DNA from 3 places in the Pedobacter sp. A2324 genome. Region 2 is predicted to be linked to each of the others. Evidence: riboswitches for the same ligand, from Rfam matches in the RefSeq annotation. Region 2 holds a riboswitch; each other region holds the start of a gene.
What was found. A riboswitch is a leader RNA that binds a small molecule or an ion and turns the genes downstream of it on or off. The one in region 2 is predicted to bind S-adenosylmethionine.

Region 1: it holds a riboswitch for S-adenosylmethionine, as region 2 does, so the genes downstream of both, metH (methionine synthase) here and AC570I_RS16665 (O-acetylhomoserine aminocarboxypropyltransferase/cysteine synthase family protein) in region 2, are expected to answer to the same signal.
Region 3: it holds a riboswitch for S-adenosylmethionine, as region 2 does, so the genes downstream of both, AC570I_RS11295 (SusC/RagA family TonB-linked outer membrane protein) here and AC570I_RS16665 (O-acetylhomoserine aminocarboxypropyltransferase/cysteine synthase family protein) in region 2, are expected to answer to the same signal.

What each region holds. Positions count from the first base shown of each region.
Region 1 covers NZ_JCASSK010000002.1:584,826-591,472, forward strand. The annotation lists gene AC570I_RS07630 (S41 family peptidase) at 1-194, opposite strand, end outside; gene murQ (N-acetylmuramic acid 6-phosphate etherase) at 385-1,191, shown strand; gene AC570I_RS07640 (hypothetical protein) at 1,271-1,837, shown strand; gene AC570I_RS07645 (Bax inhibitor-1/YccA family protein) at 1,877-2,620, shown strand; SAM riboswitch class I at 2,736-2,841, shown strand; gene metH (methionine synthase) at 3,013-6,647, shown strand, end outside.
Region 2 covers NZ_JCASSK010000005.1:355,994-362,640, reverse strand. The annotation lists gene AC570I_RS16675 (glycosyltransferase family 4 protein) at 1-1,887, shown strand, start outside; gene AC570I_RS16670 (hypothetical protein) at 1,940-2,947, opposite strand; SAM riboswitch class I at 3,161-3,271, shown strand; gene AC570I_RS16665 (O-acetylhomoserine aminocarboxypropyltransferase/cysteine synthase family protein) at 3,558-4,889, shown strand; gene AC570I_RS16660 (homoserine O-acetyltransferase family protein) at 4,917-5,975, shown strand; gene AC570I_RS16655 (homoserine dehydrogenase) at 6,107-6,647, shown strand, end outside.
Region 3 covers NZ_JCASSK010000003.1:460,039-466,685, forward strand. The annotation lists gene AC570I_RS11295 (SusC/RagA family TonB-linked outer membrane protein) at 1-1,830, opposite strand, end outside; SAM riboswitch class I at 2,183-2,287, opposite strand; gene AC570I_RS11300 (peroxiredoxin family protein) at 2,421-3,686, shown strand; gene AC570I_RS11305 (glycoside hydrolase family 43 protein) at 3,802-4,851, shown strand; gene AC570I_RS11310 (TonB-dependent receptor domain-containing protein) at 4,959-6,647, opposite strand, start outside.

The DNA.
Region 1 (6,647 bases), on a different contig from region 2:
TCGTCAACATAATTTTTGTTGATGATGTGAAGAATTTCATCAAGCTTACCATCGGTGTTACTGGCCAGCTGCGGACTCCTTTTTACACCGAAACCCTGATCCTTAATGAATTTGATACCCAATACCATGCCCACTATTAAAATCACAGAATAGCTTAAGGCAATCAGTATGTTCGTACGGGTATTCTTTTTCATTGGCGCTACTGCAAATTTATGAAAATAAGCGGCTTGATATATTTTTTAACCGCATTTTCACACCTTTTGTTTATAATTTTTAATATAAATTAACCCACCCCTTACATTGTTAGAATTAGCAACCACATATTTTTGAATTTTTAAGCACAGTTTTAGAAAGAATTTACCGAATTTTATCAAAATTAAATTTATGAACAGAGTTACCGAGCAGGAATCTAACTATAACCACATCGATAAAATGTCGGTTTTGGAAGTATTGCAGGGCATTAATAACGAAGATAAAACGGTAGCTTATGCCGTTGAAAAATCTTTGCCTCAAATAGAAAAACTGACTACCGCTGTAGCCGATAAAATGAAAAAAGGTGGCCGCCTGTTTTACATAGGAGCCGGAACGAGTGGTCGTTTAGGTGTTGTCGATGCTTCTGAATGTCCTCCAACTTATGGCGTTCCATTCGACTGGGTAGTTGGTATTATTGCAGGAGGTGATTCGGCGATCAGGAAAGCTGTCGAATTTGCCGAAGATGATGCTGAACAAGCCTGGAAAGATCTTCAGGAATTTGGCATTAATGATAAAGATTGCCTTGTAGGATTAGCTGCATCAGGAACCACCCCATATGTAATTGGTGGTCTAAATACAGCAAGAAAGAATGGTATTTTAACGGGTTGCATTGTGTGCAATACCGGCGGACCAATTGCAGCAGAATCTGACTTCCCTGTAGAAGTGGTTGTAGGACCTGAATTTATTACCGGCTCAACAAGAATGAAATCAGGCACAGCACAAAAACTCGTTTTAAACATGCTGAGTACTACGGTTATGGTCCAGCTTGGCCGTGTGGTTGGCAATAAAATGGTCGATATGCAGTTAACAAACCATAAACTGGTTGATCGCGGAACGCAAATGGTAGCTGATGAATTAAATATTGATTACAACGAAGCCGCTGATCTTTTAAATAAATATGGAAGTGTTAGAAAAGCTGTAGAAGCCGGACAACTCTAGGAAATGAGTGAAAAAGGATGATTGAATTGAAACTTAAACATTCACTCACTCAAAATTCAATCATTCAATAATTTGAAACATGCACGAGATAGAGCCTTATTACCAATGGAGAGATGACTATATCTCCGCCGAAGATGAACGTTCGCCTTTTTACAATACTGAATATTCTGAGTTTCATTTCGATAAACAGATTTACAACTTTCTGCTTCACCCGCAATGGGATGAATTCGGATCCAACACACTGTATATGAAGGTGCTGTATGCCGATTACGACAGGGCGTACGCCATTATCGAATTTATTGGGGAATGGAATGACGCCATCAATAACGACATCATGCTTTTAAAGCGCGACATACTGGAACTGATGATGGATGAAGGTATTAATAAATTCATCCTGATCGGGGAGAATGTGTTAAACTTCCACGCCTCAGATGACAGCTATTACGAAGAGTGGTTTCAGGAAGTGGAAGATGGCTGGATTGTTGGGATAAACTTTCAGGACCATGTCATTGCAGAGTTCCGGGATAATAGCATCGATTATTATATTAACTTTGGCGGAGCCTTGAATAATATGCCATGGCGAACACTAAAACCCCTTCAGTTCTTCAAGAAAGTTGAAGAATTGCTGACAAAAAGATTAAACTAAAATATTAACTTTATACTGTTTAAATACACATAAAACAAAATGGAACAACAAAATTATCAATATCAGGACAACAGCGTTTTCGTTCAGGAGAAATCTGTTTCAAAAAAATTCTTTGCTAATGTTTTCTTATGGATGTTTGTGGCGTTGGTTTTATCAACACTTTCCGCCTTCTACATTTCAAACACAGAAAGCGCATTAAGATTACTGATTAACTTTGAAACCGGTCAGAGAACGGCTTTAGGCTTTGTAGCGATGTTTGCGCCCCTTGGTTTAGTTTTATTGATGGGAGCGGGCTTTAGCCGCTTATCTTATGGCGCTTTACTGGGTGTTTTCGCCTTATTCTCAGTTTTGCTGGGTGTGAGCTTAAGCTTTATTCTATTGGTTTACACAGGCACATCTGTTATCTCATGCTTTGGAGCTGCTGCGGTAATTTTCGGAATTATGGCAGTATTGGGGTATACCACGGAGGTTGATTTAACTAAATTCGGTCCAATCCTAATGGTAGGTGTTGCAGGCTTGTTTATTGCCGGGATAGCTAATCTATTTATCAAAAGCGAACAGTTTAGTTTGATTATGGCATTTGTGGGTGTTGCAGTTTTCACTGCATTGACTGCATACGACGTTCAGAAAATCAAGCAGATCGGAATGGGCCTTGAACAAAGTGGTGAAGCAATCCCTTCTTCCGATACCAAAAAATTAGCCATAATGGCCGCATTAAACTTATACCTTGACTTTATTAACATCTTCCTGTTCTTATTAAGAATTTTCGGAAGCAGAAAATAAGCTCGCCAACAGAACAATATTCTAAAGGCCGTGCAGATTTGCATGGCCTTTGTAATTTTATTTGGCTAGTATCCAATAAATTTTGGAAATGATGCCGCTTTGTTGCATTTTTGTACGCTTATTAAGAAAGACGGAGGGATTAGACCCAACGAAGTCTTAGCAACCTGTGTCCACACAAGGTGCTAAATTCTATCCCGGTTTTAATCGGGGACAGATAAGTTTTAGGAAGGACGATTCCCGCGCCAACTTTTTGAATAAGCATTTTGAGTATCAGGTATAAAGTATCAAGTATAAAGACAATTTTGCCTTATATTTTTTGCCCAATATCTGCAGTTAGGTCGTTCGTCAGTTAGTCCTGACACCCGATACCAGCTACTTGCTACTATAAAACAATGAACATTAGAGAAGAATTAGAAAAGCGTATTCTGGTAATCGATGGGGCAATGGGCACCATGATTCAGCGCTATACATTAACAGAAGAGGATTTTAGAGGGGAACGGTTTCAAAATCATCCATGCGATGTAAAAGGCAATAACGACTTGCTCAACATTACCCGTCCGGATATTATTAAAGCGATACATCTTGAATACTTGAGTGCTGGTGCCGACATTATCGAAACCAACACTTTTAGTACACAAAGAATCTCCATGGCCGATTACCAGATGGAAGACCTTTCATATGAACTCAGTTACGAAGGTGCCCGGATTGCTAAAGAGGCGACCAGCGAATTTATGGCCGCCAACCCCGACCGCAAATGTTTCGTTGCCGGTGCAATCGGCCCAACCAACCGTACCCTGTCCATGTCGCCAAATGTAAACGACCCGGGTTACAGGGCCATTTATTTCGATGAACTCGAAGCAGCCTACTATGAGCAGGTTCGCGGACTGGTAGACGGAGGTTCTGACGTACTGTTAATCGAAACTATTTTCGATACTTTAAACGCAAAAGTGGCCATTGTTGCCATTAAAAAATATGAAGAAATCATCGGCCGGAAACTGGAAATTATGATTTCCGGAACCATTACCGATGCCTCAGGAAGAACTTTATCAGGTCAAACTGCCGAAGCATTCCTCAATTCAGTAATGCATGCAAAACCATTAAGCATTGGTTTTAACTGTGCGCTTGGCGCTAAAGAAATGCGTCCGCATATTGAAGAACTTGCAAATAAGGCAGGTTGCTATGTTTCCGCCTATCCAAATGCCGGTTTGCCAAACGAATTTGGGGCTTATGATGAGCAGCCACACGAAACAGCACACCTGGTGGACGATTTCATTACCTCCGGGTTTGTCAACATCGTAGGCGGTTGCTGTGGCACTACACCCGATCATATTGGCTGCATCGCTAAAAATGCACAAAAAGCAAAACCCAGGAAACTTCCTGTAATTGAACCCGTGATGCGCCTCAGCGGTCTGGAGCCGGTTACCATCAAGCCAGACAGCATTTTTGTAAACGTAGGCGAGAGAACCAACATTACCGGATCACCAAAGTTTTCAAAACTCATTTTAGGCGGTGATTATGAAGCGGCCCTTGCTGTTGCCTTACAACAGGTTGAAGGTGGCGCCCAGGTAATCGACGTCAACATGGATGAAGGAATGTTGGATTCAGAAGCGGCGATGACTAAGTTTCTGAACCTGATCGCCTCTGAACCTGATATCGCCAAACTGCCGATCATGGTCGATTCTTCCAAATGGTCGGTAATCGAAAATGGCCTGAAATGTTTGCAGGGCAAAGGAATAGTAAACTCCATTTCATTAAAGGAAGGTGAAGAGAAATTCCGTGAAAGCGCGCAGAAAATTATGAAATATGGTGCTGCAGTAGTGGTAATGGCTTTTGATGAACAAGGTCAGGCCGACAACTACGAACGCCGGGTAGAAATTTGCAAACGCAGCTATGATATTCTGGTTAGCGAAATTGGCTTCCCACCAGAAGACATCATTTTTGACCCGAATATCTTAACCGTTGCAACAGGTTTAGAAGAACATAACAACTATGCAGTTGACTTTATAAATGCCACACGGTGGATTAAACAAAACCTTCCTCATGCCAAGGTAAGCGGTGGAGTTTCGAACATATCCTTCTCTTTCAGGGGAAACAATGTTGTCCGCGAAGCCATGCACTCCGCTTTCCTTTACCACGCCATTCAGGCCGGACTGGACATGGGAATTGTAAATGCAGGTATGCTCGAAGTTTATCAGGAAATCCCAGCCGAACTATTGGAACGGGTAGAGGATGTACTGCTTAACCGCAGAGACGATGCAACTGAACGTTTGGTAGAATATGCCGACACGGTTAAATCAAAAGGCAAAGAAATTGTAAAGGACGAAGAATGGAGAAAAGGGACCGTAGAAGAAAGGTTATCTCACTCACTGGTAAAAGGCCTCGTAGAATACCTCGATGATGACGTTGAAGAAGCCCGTCAGAAATATGCCCGCCCAATCCAGGTAATTGAAGGCCCGTTAATGGACGGGATGAATATCGTCGGAGATTTATTCGGTGCCGGAAAAATGTTCTTACCTCAGGTGGTGAAATCCGCAAGGGTAATGAAAAAAGCAGTAGCCTACCTCTTGCCTTTTATTGAGCAAGAAAAACTGGATAACCCAGATCAAAATCAAAGTTCTTCTGCCGGAAGGGTTTTAATGGCAACCGTAAAAGGCGATGTACACGACATTGGAAAAAACATTGTTGGCGTAGTACTGGCTTGTAATAACTTTGAAATTATAGATATGGGCGTAATGGTGCCCGCACAAGACATCATTAAAAAGGCAAAAGAAATAAATGCCGATATTATTGGCTTGAGTGGACTTATTACCCCTTCATTGGATGAAATGGTTCACTTTGCCAAAGAAATGGAGCGGGAAGGCTTTACTATTCCGTTAATTCTGGGCGGCGCTACTACCTCGCGTATTCACGCCGCCGTAAAAGTGGCACCAAACTATTCTGGACCGGCCATTCACGTGCTGGATGCATCAAGAAGTGTAACTGTTTGTAGTACACTCATGAACCCCGAAACTAAAGATAATTACGTTGCCGGAATAAGAGCTGAATATGATAAAGCCCGCGAGGCACATTTAAATAAACGCTCAGATAAGCGTTTCAAAACCATAGCCGAAGCGCGTGAGAACAAGTTCAAAATTAACTTTGAACAGCGTCTACCGGTTCCTGAGTTTACTGGTACCAAAGTTTTCGACGACTATCCTTTGGAAGAACTCGTTCCTTACATTGACTGGACACCATTTTTCCACACCTGGGAACTTCGTGGCAGCTACCCGAAAATTTTCGATGATAAAAACGTGGGAGATGAGGCCAGGAAGCTTTTTGATGATGCCCAAACTTTACTTAAACGTATCCTCGATGAAAAATTGCTTACCGCAAAAGGAGTAATCGGCTTCTGGCCGGCAAACAGTGTTGGCGATGACATTGAATTAAAAACCGGAAGTGTGGAAAGCGATGCAATGCTGACGACCATTCACACGCTCCGTCAGCAGGCAGAAAAAGTAGATGGACAGCCTTATTACGCACTCTCTGATTTTATCGCACCAAAAGAGAGCGGGATTCAGGATTACTTTGGAGGCTTTGCAGTTACTGCGGGCATTGGAATTGATGCGCTGGTAGAAGAATTTGAAGCTAACCACGATGATTATAACAGCATCATGGCCAAAGCCCTTGCCGATCGTTTGGCAGAGGCTTTTGCTGAAAGAATGCACGAGCGCGTGCGTAAAGAATACTGGGGATATGCGAAGGATGAACACCTGAGTAACCAGGAACTGATTAAGGAAGAATACGCAGGTATCCGTCCGGCTCCTGGTTATCCGGCCTGCCCGGAACATACCGAAAAAGGAACCTTGTTTACCTTGCTGGATGCGGAGAAAGAAATCGGATTACGCTTAACGGAAAGTTATGCCATGTACCCCACCGCAGCAGTAAGTGGTTTTTATTTCGCCCATCCCGAATCCAGGTACTTCGGTTTAGGCAAAATAACCAAAGATCAGATTGAAGATTATGCTACCCGTAAAGAAATGTCGATAGA
Region 2 (6,647 bases):
CAAACTATTATCAAAGAAATTGCTGCAAAATCCTCGAAAATAGTGGTGATGAGTAAAAAGGCAGTTTTATTCCTGACTAGCATCTATCAGATTCCGAAAACTGCTATTAAATTAATTGAGCACGGCGTTCCGGATTTAGAACCGTTAATGGATAATGAAGTTTCACGAAGCGAGTTATTTAAAGGAAGGAAAGTGCTATTTACTTTTGGTCTAATCAGCCGAAATAAAGGCCTGGAAACTGTTATTAAAGCCCTTCCAAGTATCGTCCAGCAACATCCAGAAGTATTATATGTGATTCTCGGCAACACACATCCAGGGGTGGTAAGGCACAATGGAGAAGAATACCGCGATAGCCTTAAAACACTTGCTAAAGATCTGGGAGTAGAGAAAAACATCGCTTTTGTTAATAAATTTGTATCTGAGGATGAATTACATCAATACCTTACCGCTTGTTATCTGTACATTACCCCTTACTTAAATGAGGCACAAATTACCAGCGGAACTTTATCATATGCGGTTGGTGCCGGTGCAGCTGTTGTTTCTACACCATACTGGCATGCACAGGAATTACTTGCAGATGATAGAGGGAGATTGTTTGACTTTAAAAATGATAAGCAGCTTGCCGAAATCCTGAAGGAACTGTTGAATGACGAACAAAAGCACCTTAAACTGAAAAATAACGCCTACCAATATGGCTTGAATTTACGTTGGCCACAAATTGGAAATGTATATTTGGAAACACTTGAAAGTGCACTTACAGATGACAGGAAACCTAAGCGTTCCATCCCTCCTATTATCGATGTGGAAAGAATGCCTGCATTGAACCTGAACCATATTTCATTGCTAACAGATGATACCGGGATCATTCAGCATGCACGTTTTGGCATTCCCAATTTGAAAGAGGGATATTGTATAGATGACAATGCAAGGGCGTTAATTATGACGTTGATGGCCTACGAGCAAGATAAAAACCAAAAGGCTGTGAAACTAATGCCTGTATATCTGAGTTTTATCCAGTATATGCAGTGTGAAGATGGTAATTTTAGAAATTTTTTAAGTTTCAATCGAAATTACCTGGATGAAGTGGGCTCTGAGGATTCTTTTGGAAGAACAATCTGGTCGCTGGGATACCTGATATCTGCAGCTCCAAATAATTCTTACCGGGAGTTCGGAAGGGAATTATTCTCGCACTCCATTATGCATTTTAAGGATCTGAAATATTTGCGTGGCATGGCGAATACCATTATAGGATTGGCTCATTATTTATCTGTACACCGAGGCGATGAGTTGCTAATCGGAGAAATAAACAGATTGGCAAATTCTTTGAAAGAAGCCTACGCTAAAAATAAAGATGGAGAATGGCATTGGTATGAAGATATCCTGACTTATGATAATGCCATTCTGCCACTGGCACTTTTATATCATTCGGAAGCTACTGGTGATGTTGAATCTTATCGTATTGCAATGGAAAGTATTGCTTTCTTAAATACTTTTTCATTTGAAAACGGATATTTAAATCCGGTCGGCAATGCCGGTTGGATGAAAAAACATGGTAAAAATCCAATCTACGATCAGCAGGCAATTGAAACCATGGCGATGGTACTACTTTACGCAAAAACTTTTGAGATCACCAAAGATGATCAGTATTTAAGCTTCATGCACACCAGTTATGAATGGTTTCTAGGCAATAATAGTTTACACATCCCTTTATATGACTTTGAAACAAATGGCTGTGCTGATGGTCTTCAATTCAATAGCGTAAATAGAAATCAGGGAGCAGAGAGTACACTGGCTTACTTTATATCTCACCTGGCGGTGTTAAAAGCAGCTGAATCAGAATACCAAACGCTGTCTTCCCCCCTGGTAGAGCAAGGGAAAGTTAGTTAAAAGAATATTACTATTTAAGCCTGTCTCGCCTACGTAAGACAGGCTTTTTTATTTATTTTGGTTTGCAGGCTGTGTTTATTCTGATTGAATAATCTGCATTTAATGGCTCGTTTGTTTGAGCCAGTCGCTGTGACCCTGTATTCGCAGGGCAGGCAATGTCGCCCGCTGCATCATATATAATTTTCTGCCCATTTGCCATTAGCTCTTTAGGTACATATACCTGAACTTTTGTGATTGCATATCCTGAGGGAAAATATCGAATATAATATCCATCCGGATGTTTTGTCCAGATACCGCTTGGGACGTCGGATCTGGGAGGCGCCATACCTGCAACAATTGCATATTTCTCCAGATCGGCATAGGTATAGTTGCCAGATGAAACCAGTTGGCGAATGTTATTTTCTGCCTCAAAAACGGTGCGAACACCCGATGGAAGCTGATCTTTTGCTTTTTCCATCACATCAAAAGGCAATATCCCGAGTGCTCCACCCTCTAATTGGGTAAGCTGCTTTGTGCTGAGCAGTTGAAGTGCGGTAACTTTTACCGATCCCGAGTAGTCAGCAAACATAGTTCTGGCGATGATAGTCCATAACAGTGACTGAATATCATGTTGGTTTACCTCAGGATGTTTTTCTGCGCTTTTCAAAATGGCTACAACAACTTCTTCTTTTGGTCCTAGTACAGGTGCAAACATGTATCCATCGCCTTTTGATGGTGCAAATGTTCCTGCTTTCAAGCAATAGCTTTTATTGGTCATCTCATAAAAGCCTTCGCATAAAACGTATCCTCCTTCAGAATTTTTTGGCAATAAATATAAAGGTTGAAATTTTACCCCTGAGTTGAACTCCGGCAATTTTTCCCCTTCCCTATCTACATCTTCAAAAGAAGTTGTAATTGCTGCAGGTTGCTTTAATAGCTGATCTACGCCCAAAGCTTTAGCACCTTTAGCAGCTCCCATTTGTAACAACTTGTCTTTTAAACCACCGAACTGAGCATTAGATTTACTGAATCCTGCCACCATAAAGAGGATGGTAAAACAAATATTTTTAGTGTTTTTCATAATGAATAGATTATAGGTAACACAAACATAGTATTTTAACTATTAATTTTTTGTTAACACTGGAACAGTGAGGTTGAAAGCACCTCAACAATCTGCAACTGATCATATGAATGAATAATTTTCAGAATTTAATTTTGTCATTTAATTTTTAATTCTGATATTTGAAATATTATTTGGCAGACGAGCTAAATAAAAGTCAATCTTAATCGGATTGATTTATAAAGAAGTGGCGAGAGACTGGCTCAGAGACCCACTGGCAACCCTCAGAAAGAGAAGGTGCCAATTCCAGACCAATTAACATGGTGTTATTTGGAAATATAAATTTTAACTGATGAAAACATTATATCTTCAATCGCAGGGCGAATCTAAGTTAAGTAAATCATACATTACCGCTTTCTCTTTGCTTTGCAGTACCCCTAGAATGAGTACTTGTATGTGCTGTTGCATGCAGTAAGTTTATAAATCTTCCCTTTTTGTATCTGTTTCAAACTGGAAGGTCCTGGCATACCAGGATACGCAACCTGACTGGATTAAGCATAATGATCTTTACTGATCAAATCATTATCCACCTCCTTTAAATTAAATACTCACTCATTCAAACAATTCAGAAATGTCAACTCCATATAAATTCGAAACATTACAAATTCACGCAGGACAGGAAATAGATCCGACAACCGGGTCCAGAGCTGTTCCTATCTATCAAACCACCTCTTACGGTTTTAAAAGTGCCGAGCATGGTGCTAACTTATTTGCGTTAAAAGAATTTGGTAATATCTACAGCAGGATTATGAATCCGACTAACGATGTTTTTGAAAAACGTATTGCCGCATTAGAGGGAGGCGTTGCCGCTTTAGCGGTAGCATCCGGCCAGGCAGCGCAGTTTATTGCATTGAATAATATTTTGGAAGCTGGCGATAGCCTGGTTTCCTCATCACATATCTACGGTGGCACCTACAACCAGTTTAAGATTGCTTTTAAACGCCTGGGAATCCAGGTAGACTTTGCTAATCCAGACAGACCTGAAGAATTCGAAGAAAAAATTACGGAAAAGACAAAAGCAATTTATTTAGAAACCATTGGTAATCCTGCATTCAGTGTGCCTGATTTCGAACAAATTGCCGCAATAGCTAGAAAATATGAATTACCTTTGGTCGTTGATAATACCTTTGGAGCCGCAGGCTATCTATTTAAACCTTTGGAGCATGGTGCAAATATCGTGGTCGAATCTGCCACTAAATGGATAGGCGGACATGGGACAAGTATTGGCGGAGTGATTATAGACGGAGGTAATTATAACTGGGGGAATGGAAAATTTCCTCAGTTCAGTGAGCCATCCGAAGGATATCATGGCTTGGTTTTCAGCGATGTGTTTGGTGTTGATGGTCCATTTGGAAATATTCAGTTCATCATCCGTGCACGCGTAGAAGGACTAAGAGATCTTGGTCCGGCGCTTTCCCCATTTAATTCATTTCTTCTTTTACAAGGTCTGGAAACATTGTCCCTTCGTGTTCAGCGGCATGTTGATAATGCCCTTGAACTGGCTATATGGCTGGAAAACCATCCTGCAGTTAAAGAAGTCTCCTACCCCGGCCTGCCTAGCAGCAAATACAATAATCTGGCAAAAAAATACCTGAGTAATGGTTTTGGCGCAGTTTTATCTTTCGAGCTAAACGGATCAAAGGAAACGGCAACAGCATTAATTAATAGTTTAAAGCTGGTTACACACCTTGCTAATGTTGGCGATGCCAAAACGCTAATTATTCAGCCCTCAGCCACTACCCATCAACAATTACGTGAAGAAGAACAGTTAGCCGCGGGGGTTAAACCTAATGCCCTAAGGATTTCTGTAGGTATTGAACACATCGACGATATCAAATCTGATTTTGAACAGGCATTTGCTGCGATAAACATCAATTTATCATCTGATTCATTACAGGCCTAGTTAAAGTTTCTCATATCACATTTTACAATGAGCACAGTTTCAACATATCATTACGACAAAGCATTCAAATTAGAAAACGGCAAGAAAATCCGGAATCTGCAAATCGCTTATCAAACTTATGGCAAATTAAACAGCAATAAGGATAATGTCATCTGGGTTTGCCATGCATTAACAGCTAATGCCGATGTTTTTGAATGGTGGGAAGGCTTGTTTGGTCAAAACGCCTTGTTTAATCCGAATGACCACTACATCATTTGCGCCAACGTATTGGGTTCCAACTATGGCACCACAAACCCGCTAAGTATAAACCCTTCCACCGGATTACCATATTATCTGTCATTTCCGCAGTTTACCATCAGGGACTTTGTATCAGCACATCAGTTACTTGCTTTACACCTGGGCATCGAAGATATTAAACTCCTAATCGGGGGCTCGCTGGGCGGACAGCAATCCGTAGAATGGGCCATTTCTGAACCCGCTAGAATGGAGAACCTGATTTTGGTTGCCACAAACGCAGTGCATTCTCCCTGGGGAATTGCTTTCAATGAAAGTCAGCGCCTGGCCATTACCAGCGATAGGACCTTTTATGCTAATCAGCCGGGCGGTGGCTTGAAAGGGTTAAAAACAGCAAGGAGTATTGCATTACTGAGCTATAGAACCTATAATGCATATGGAAGTACACAGGTTGAAAGTGTAAATGAGAAAACCGATCACTTCCGTGCATCATCTTACCAGAATTACCAGGGTGAAAAATTAACCAACCGCTTTAATGCCTATAGCTATTACTATCTCACAAAGGCAATGGACAGCCACAATGTTGGGCGCAACAGGAAGAGTATCGCTGAAGCATTGAAACAAATCAAATCAAACACCTTAGTAATCGGTATCGAGAACGACTTTTTGTTTCCGATTTCTGAGCAAAAATACCTGGCTGATCATATTGAAAATGCGGAGTTCGCCGCCATCAGTTCTCAATATGGACATGACGGCTTTTTAATTGAAACAAATGCCTTAACCAATATCATCGGGACATTTATTAAAGAAAGCAGAAACAAGAAAATCATTAAGCTGCAACACACCGCTTAAATCAATAAACAGGCGATTAAAATAGAAAATTATAACCATAAATTAAACAAAAAAACATTTCAGCGGCATACCAGTCAAATGATCAAGGTACTCTCGAGTTGGATGCCCGCTATCTGATACAATAAAACAACATGAGTAAGAATTTAAAAATAGGTTTATTTGGTTTTGGAGTTGTAGGACAGGGTTTACTGGATATTATCCAGAGCCAGAACCTGAACCTGGAAATCATTAAAATTGCAATCAAAGACCCGAAGAAGAAGCGCACCCTAAATAAGGATTTATTTACAACAGATCGGAATGAGATTTTAAATAATTCAGAAATTAACACCATTGTCGAACTGATCAATGATGCAGACGCTGCATATGAAATTGTAACTACTGCTTTAAAGAATGGCAAGAACGTGGTTTCGGCTAACAAGAAGATGATCGCTACACACCTGGAAGAATTAGTCGCCTTACAGCAAGAACACGGAACATCTTTACTTTACGAAGGTGCAGTTTGCGGCAGTATACCAATTATCAGAAACCTGGAAGAATATTATGATAACGAATTGTTCCATGCATTGAGTGGCATTTTTAACGGATCATCGAATTACATTCTTTCGAAAATTTTTAATGAAAATCAAAGTTATGACGCAGCATTAAAAGAAGCTCAGGATTTAGGTTTTGCTG
Region 3 (6,647 bases), on a different contig from region 2:
TGCAGTTGCATTTACAAACAGGTAATTTCTGAATGCAACCTGGGCAGATCCGTAAATGCCATAGGTTTTAAAATCTGTATAACTGTTTGAAGAAGTTAGGGGATCACGAGAATTAGAAAGGGTGTATAAACCAGCTACCGCCAGCCTGGGCGCACTCTGATCATTCTGTTCGGTAAATCTCGACCGAATATTGGTACCTACGAGGGTTTCAATGCTGAAATCATCATTAAGTTTTTTATCATAACTAAGGGTAGCATCCGTATTGCTTTCACTAACCGTGTATGCGCTTTCTGTATAAGATCCGAAAGGTGTACCATTTGTACCGTAAGCGATTTTGACTTTACGGCGATCGTTATAATAATCTGTTCCTGACCGGAAGTTAAAATTCAAACCATCTATAATGGCATATTTTAAGCCCACACTTCCGATAATTCTATTTCTACGTTGTGATACGGTATTTTCGTAGGCAACCCAATACGGATTACTATAATAGCTGTTGTTCCAGTTGAATGTATTTCCATTTTCATCCAGGTAATTTTTCAGGCGGTTGATATCAACCTGCCTGCCGAACCAGGTAAACTGCAACATGGTACTGGTTGATCGTGAGCCGCCGGTTCCAGGCAAATTATCTGCATTCAACATATTGTAGTTTACATTTCCGGTAAGGCTAAGTTTAGGTGTGATATTTAGGGTAGTATTTAACGTAAGTGAGTTTTTGCCTTGTCCTGAATTCGGGATTACACCAACCTGCTTCAGGTTATTGTAAGACAGGCGATAGTTAAATTTCTCACTTGCATCTTCTACAGCAATACCATTTGAAAGCGAATAACCGGTTTCAAAGAAATCGCGAACATTGTCTGGATGCGCTTCGAAGGGTACGGCTACCCCCTTAGAGAAAAACTGAGGAATCAGCCGGCCATCCATTCTAGGTCCCCAACTCTCATCTACTCCATCATTAATCCCTGCACCTTTACCATCAACATAACTGAACCTACCCTCAGACCCTTGTCCGAAAACATCCTGATACTTAGGTAAGGTTAATAAGGTTTCGATTACTGCATTTGAATTGAAGGTAACACCCAATCCTTTTTTCGATTTTCCGGTTTTTGTTTTAATGATAATCACTCCCGCCGCAGCCCGCGAGCCGTATAGTGCCGCAGCATTGGGGCCCTTTAACACACTGATCGACTCAATATCATTTGAGTTGATATCAGAAATGGTATTGGCATAATCCCTCGCGCCGGCACCGCTTAACTGTGAATTATCCACCGGAATGCCATCAACTACAAACAATGGCTGGTTATTTCCGGAGATGGATGTTTCCCCACGGATAACTACTCTGGAAGAACCCATATCACCCTGGCTATTCGTGATCCTGACCCCTGCTACTTTTCCGGCCAGCGCATTTACGAGATTACTTTCCCGGGCTTCAGTAAGGCTCTGTCCCTTTAGCTCCTGAACGGCATAACCCAGAGATTTTTTTTCACGCGAAATACCCAGGGCAGTGACCACTACCTCATCCAGCGCGTTACTGCTTTCAGTTAAAATAATTGCTAAATTTTTTGTGTTTTCTGTGATCTCAACCTCTTTGGTATCAAATCCAATGTAAGAGATTAACAATATACTTTTCGGATTTGCAGAAATGGTAAATGATCCGTTGTTATTGGTCGTAGCCGCTTCTTTGGCTCCTTTTACCACAACTGATACCCCAGGCAATGTTTGACCTGATGCACTTTTTACAATACCCGAAACCGTGATATTTTGTGCACGGGAGATCTGTGAAAGCAGTAGCAAAAAAAGTATTGCAGACAGCTTAATTTTCTTGAACATAAATAAGATATGATTAATGATTAGTTTAAAAATTGTCAAAATCCGGGCAAAGCCATTCCACTTCGCTTTTGGGCGAATTTTAACACAATAATAAATGACATTTAATTTGAGACAGGAAACGCTGATTACGTTTCTTTTTTAGCGTCTCAGCAACCGCTGCTACACATTCGCGATAGCTTTAGGTATTTTTTAAAGTGGGTAATTTGATAGGGTGCCTGCTCGTTAGTTTTTTTCATCGTTTCTTTTTTATTGTGATTTAATACCGCTCAACATTGCAATACTGCCAAATGAAAAAGCACTTCCTTAAATCAGAAGTGCTACAATATATTATCATACATATTTGCAATCAACTGACTTAACTACCCCAAAAACTTTGGGATGGAATTAGCACCTTTTCCAGCTACGGCGGGTTGCTAAGGTTTCACGGGGCCATTCCCTCCACCTTTCTTGATAAGTATTTTAAAATAACTGGCGCAAAGATAGTACAATAATTGAATAGACTATAAAATCCCTAGAATTTATTTAAAAAATTTCTTCTTAGCTCTTGAGATCGTTACCTTTGCCCTGAATCCTTAGATTCACCCACGATTATGAATATTAAAACTGTTGCATTTCTATCCTTATCTCTTTTATCCTCAGCAAGCCTTATAAAGGCACAAACCAGTATAAAAAAGGATGCTAAAAGTGTAAAATCAAATACTTTTTCATTACCAGGCAAATGGAGGGGCGTTTTTAAGATTAAGCCTGATGTAGAGGTACCCTTTAATTTTGAGATCAGTTCAAAAAATGGCGGCCCTGCACATCTCGTATTTTTAAATGCCGACGAGCATTTCGAAGGAGGTGTTGTAACACAGACCGGAGATTCTGTTTTGGTTAAATTAAACCAGTTTGATAACGAATTTGCGTTAAAACTGGAAGGTGATTCGTTGATCGGAGTGTTGAGAAAACAAGATCGTACAGGGAAACCGACGGTCTTAGCGGCCAGGAAGGGTGAAAACTATCGTTTTAAAACAGACGGAAAACCTGCCTCGGGTGATTTTTCCGGAACTTACGATGTGACATTTAAATCGCCAAATGGAGATCCTGAAAAGGTTGTAGGCCTGTTTAAACAACAAGGCAATAAACTTACCGGGACATTTCTACGTATCACAGGCGATTCGCGTTACCTGGAGGGTGTTGTGGATGGCGACAAATTTTATTTATCCAGCTTTATCGGATCGGGACCCTCATTTTACAAAGGTACTTTTACAAAGGAGGGCAGCATCAATGGGGAGATTGTTACGGCACGTGGCAACGTACCCTTTGACGGTATAAAAAATGAAAATGCGGCTTTACCGGATGCAACTAAACTGACATTTTTGAAAGATGGTTACAAAACCCTTAATTTCTCTTTGCCTGATGTGAATGGAAAAAAAATATCGCTTAATGATGAAAAGTTCAAGAATAAAGTTGTGATTTTGACCATAACAGGTACCTGGTGCCCCAACTGTGTTGACGAGGCAACTTTCCTGGCACCCTGGTATAAAGAAAACCGTAAACGTGGTGTCGAAATTATAGGCATTCACTATGAGAGACAACTCGATTCGGCATATGTCCGTACAGCTTTAAGCCGGTTTCGTGAAAAGTTTGGAATTGAATATGATCAGGTTATCGCGGGGAAACCGGATAAACAACTTGTTGCAGAATCATTGCCCGCCTTAAAGAACTTTTTATCATTTCCAACTACCATTATCATTAATAAAAAAGGTGAGGTTGCTCAGATCCATACCGGATACAGTGGCCCGGCTACCGGAAAGTACTATACCGAATTTGTAAAGGAATTTAACGGGGAAATAGATGCCTTATTAAAACAATAGCCTGCATTAAAGTTCCCGTCTGTAAAGGTTAACATAAAATATTCCTGACCAATAATCGTTGAATTGACGATTATTGGTTATTTTGGACTTCAATTTCTAACCAACATAGAACCAAATGAAGTTTCAGTATAAATTAATATTTATCTCCTCCTTGATGATTTTCTTTTTCGCCATGGCAAAGGCACAGAAAAAGCAAAAGATTCCTACAGAAAAAGATATGTCAGCCTATCTGATGGTCTATTTCAAGGACGATACGCATGGCCTTTACATGGCACTAAGTAAAGACGGTTATAGTTTTACCGATATTAACCAGGCGAAGCCTATTATTGCCGGAGATACCATTGCCGAGCAAAAGGGCATACGCGATCCCTACATCTGCCGCGGACCGGATGGCATGTTTTATCTGGCTCTAACCGACCTTCACATATATGCTCAAAAGCAAGGCTACAGAAGTACCGAATGGGAACGTGATGGAAAGAAATACGGCTGGGGAAATAACCGTGGCTTGGTTTTAATGAAGTCAAAAGACCTCATTCATTGGACTCATCAGGTTCTAAGAGTAGACCAGGCCTTTCCTGAACTTGCTGATATTGGCTGCGCATGGGCGCCTGAGCTTATTTATGATGAAGCTCAGAAAAAAATGATGATTTACTTCACCATGCGTTTTGGCAACGGAAAAGATAAAGTGTACTATTCTTACATGAATAAGGATTTTAAAGGTTTGGATACTCCACCTAAATTGTTGTTCAGCTATCCGAAAGATGTCTCTTACATCGATGCCGACATTACCAAAGTTGGCAATAAGTATCATATGTTTTATGTTCCTCATGATGGAACTTCAGGGGTGAAACAGGCCGTTTCCAGCACAATCAATTCGGGTTATCAATATGACGATAAATGGTACGATCCGGAGGACAAAGGCTGCGAAGCACCTACGGTGTATAAAATTATCGGTCAGCAAAAATGGTTGCTGATTTACGACATTTACCGGATTAACCCTCACAATTTTGGCTTCAGCGAAACAGCTGATTTTGTTAACTTCAAAAATCTGGGTCGTTTTAACGAAGGAGTAATGAGGTCTACAAATTTCCCCTCGCCAAAGCATGGAGCAGTAATCCATTTAACTAAAAAAGAGGCTGAAAAACTTGCGGATTACTGGAAATAAGGGTATTAATTCAGGCTTTGATTATCTTCCACCTGAATGATGTTATTTCTCCGTAAGCTTTTTGCCTATTCCTTCCATTATCATTTAACCCTCAGATAACCATGATATCAATTCCCTCCTGCCCTGTTTTTGATATCATCGGTTGCGGTGCTTCTGGATCTTGCTGATTTCACATTTTGGTTTCCGAAATTGTAGCTAATGCTCAGGTTCGCTCGTCGGCTGGTATAATGGTTAACGACATTCATATTAACATTCTGGTACACCAGGCTTCCTGCCCAGTAATTGGTTAAGAAAATATCATCCATACTCAATCTCAGTTTAAGTTTTTTATCTAACATGGATTTCTGCATTCCGGCATTTAGCGCGTATTGTGTAATGGTTGTTCTTTCTACACCAGATATCCGCGGGCTATTCAACCAAAAATTTATTTCAAAAGAAAAATCCTTAGGCAAAGTAAAAGAACTTGAGCTATACACATTAAAAGCAACCTTGCCTGCACTGTAAGCTGCACCTTCGAGATTCGGATCGTTGAATTTACTGTAATAAACACTGAAATTATTTTGGAAATTCCACCATTTAGCAATTTTAACCGGCACACTGATTGCAGCGGAATAGTTTTGAAAACGACCAAGATTCTGGCGGATTACACTGATAACACGAGTGGCATCGTCCTGCTGACTAACCTGTGTGATCATGTCGCGCGTATCGGAATAATTGAGCGACAGTGAATTCTCTTTATAACTATAACTGATTTCGTAATTGTTGGTAAACTGCGGTTTAAGATAAGGATTACCCTGATCTACAGCCAGCGGATCCAAATAGAAAACAAAAGGGTTCAACTGCTGATAATTCGGACGATCTACTCTTCGGCTATACGAATAACGGATATTATGGTTTTCAGTGATTTTCTGGTTCACAAAAGCTGTTGGGAAAAGCGAGAGATAATTGCGGTCGACTTCCTTGTTTTCTGTAATCGAGTTGCCGTTCGAGTGAGTATGCTCTGCTCTTAAACCGAGTTGTACTTGCCAAACCTTCCATTCTTTACCAAAATTTACATAAGCAGCATTGATATTTTCTTTGTAAATAAATTTATTCGACTTGCCAATATCATTCTGCCAGGTGCCATTAATCAGTTGCTCCGAAAGAAAATCGTTATTCGTAACAACATAGCTGCTTTTCAACCCGGTTTCAACTTTAACTGTTTTTGATAAGGGCAATGTTAAATCTGTTTTAGCAGCGTAAACATTGATCTGTGCATCTGTATTATTCCTTAAATTAGTTTGATTGGTCAAAACCCGCCCACTGTTTAAATAACTGGCCAAAAAGTACTCATCTTTCTCGTTTCCGAAACCGGAATAATCCACGTCGAAGGTTAAACTTTTACCCTTTTTATCAAAATCATGCTTGATATTAAAGTTTGCGGTGATGCTACTTACCGGCGAAGTTGAATTGGCATCCTGAAGAATCGAACTCAGGTTAGCTATCCCGTTTTGAACGGCACTAATATTGGTATTACTGAAATTAGTAAGCTTTGTACTCACTGTATTGGCATCAACCATTACCCCAAATACCGTTTTTTCTGATGCGTAATAATCAGCGCCTAATTTGCCTTGAAAACCAGTTCCTTTATTTTTACGATCAAAATTCTGGGTAAGCAGACTGGCAACACCATTGGCCGATGTTGTCCGGTCCAGATAGGTGTTATTAAATGTTGATTTTGTAGCTATAGCACCATTTCCAAAAACATTCCATTTTCCCTCACGATGATTGAGGTTAACGTTAATTCCAACCCGGTA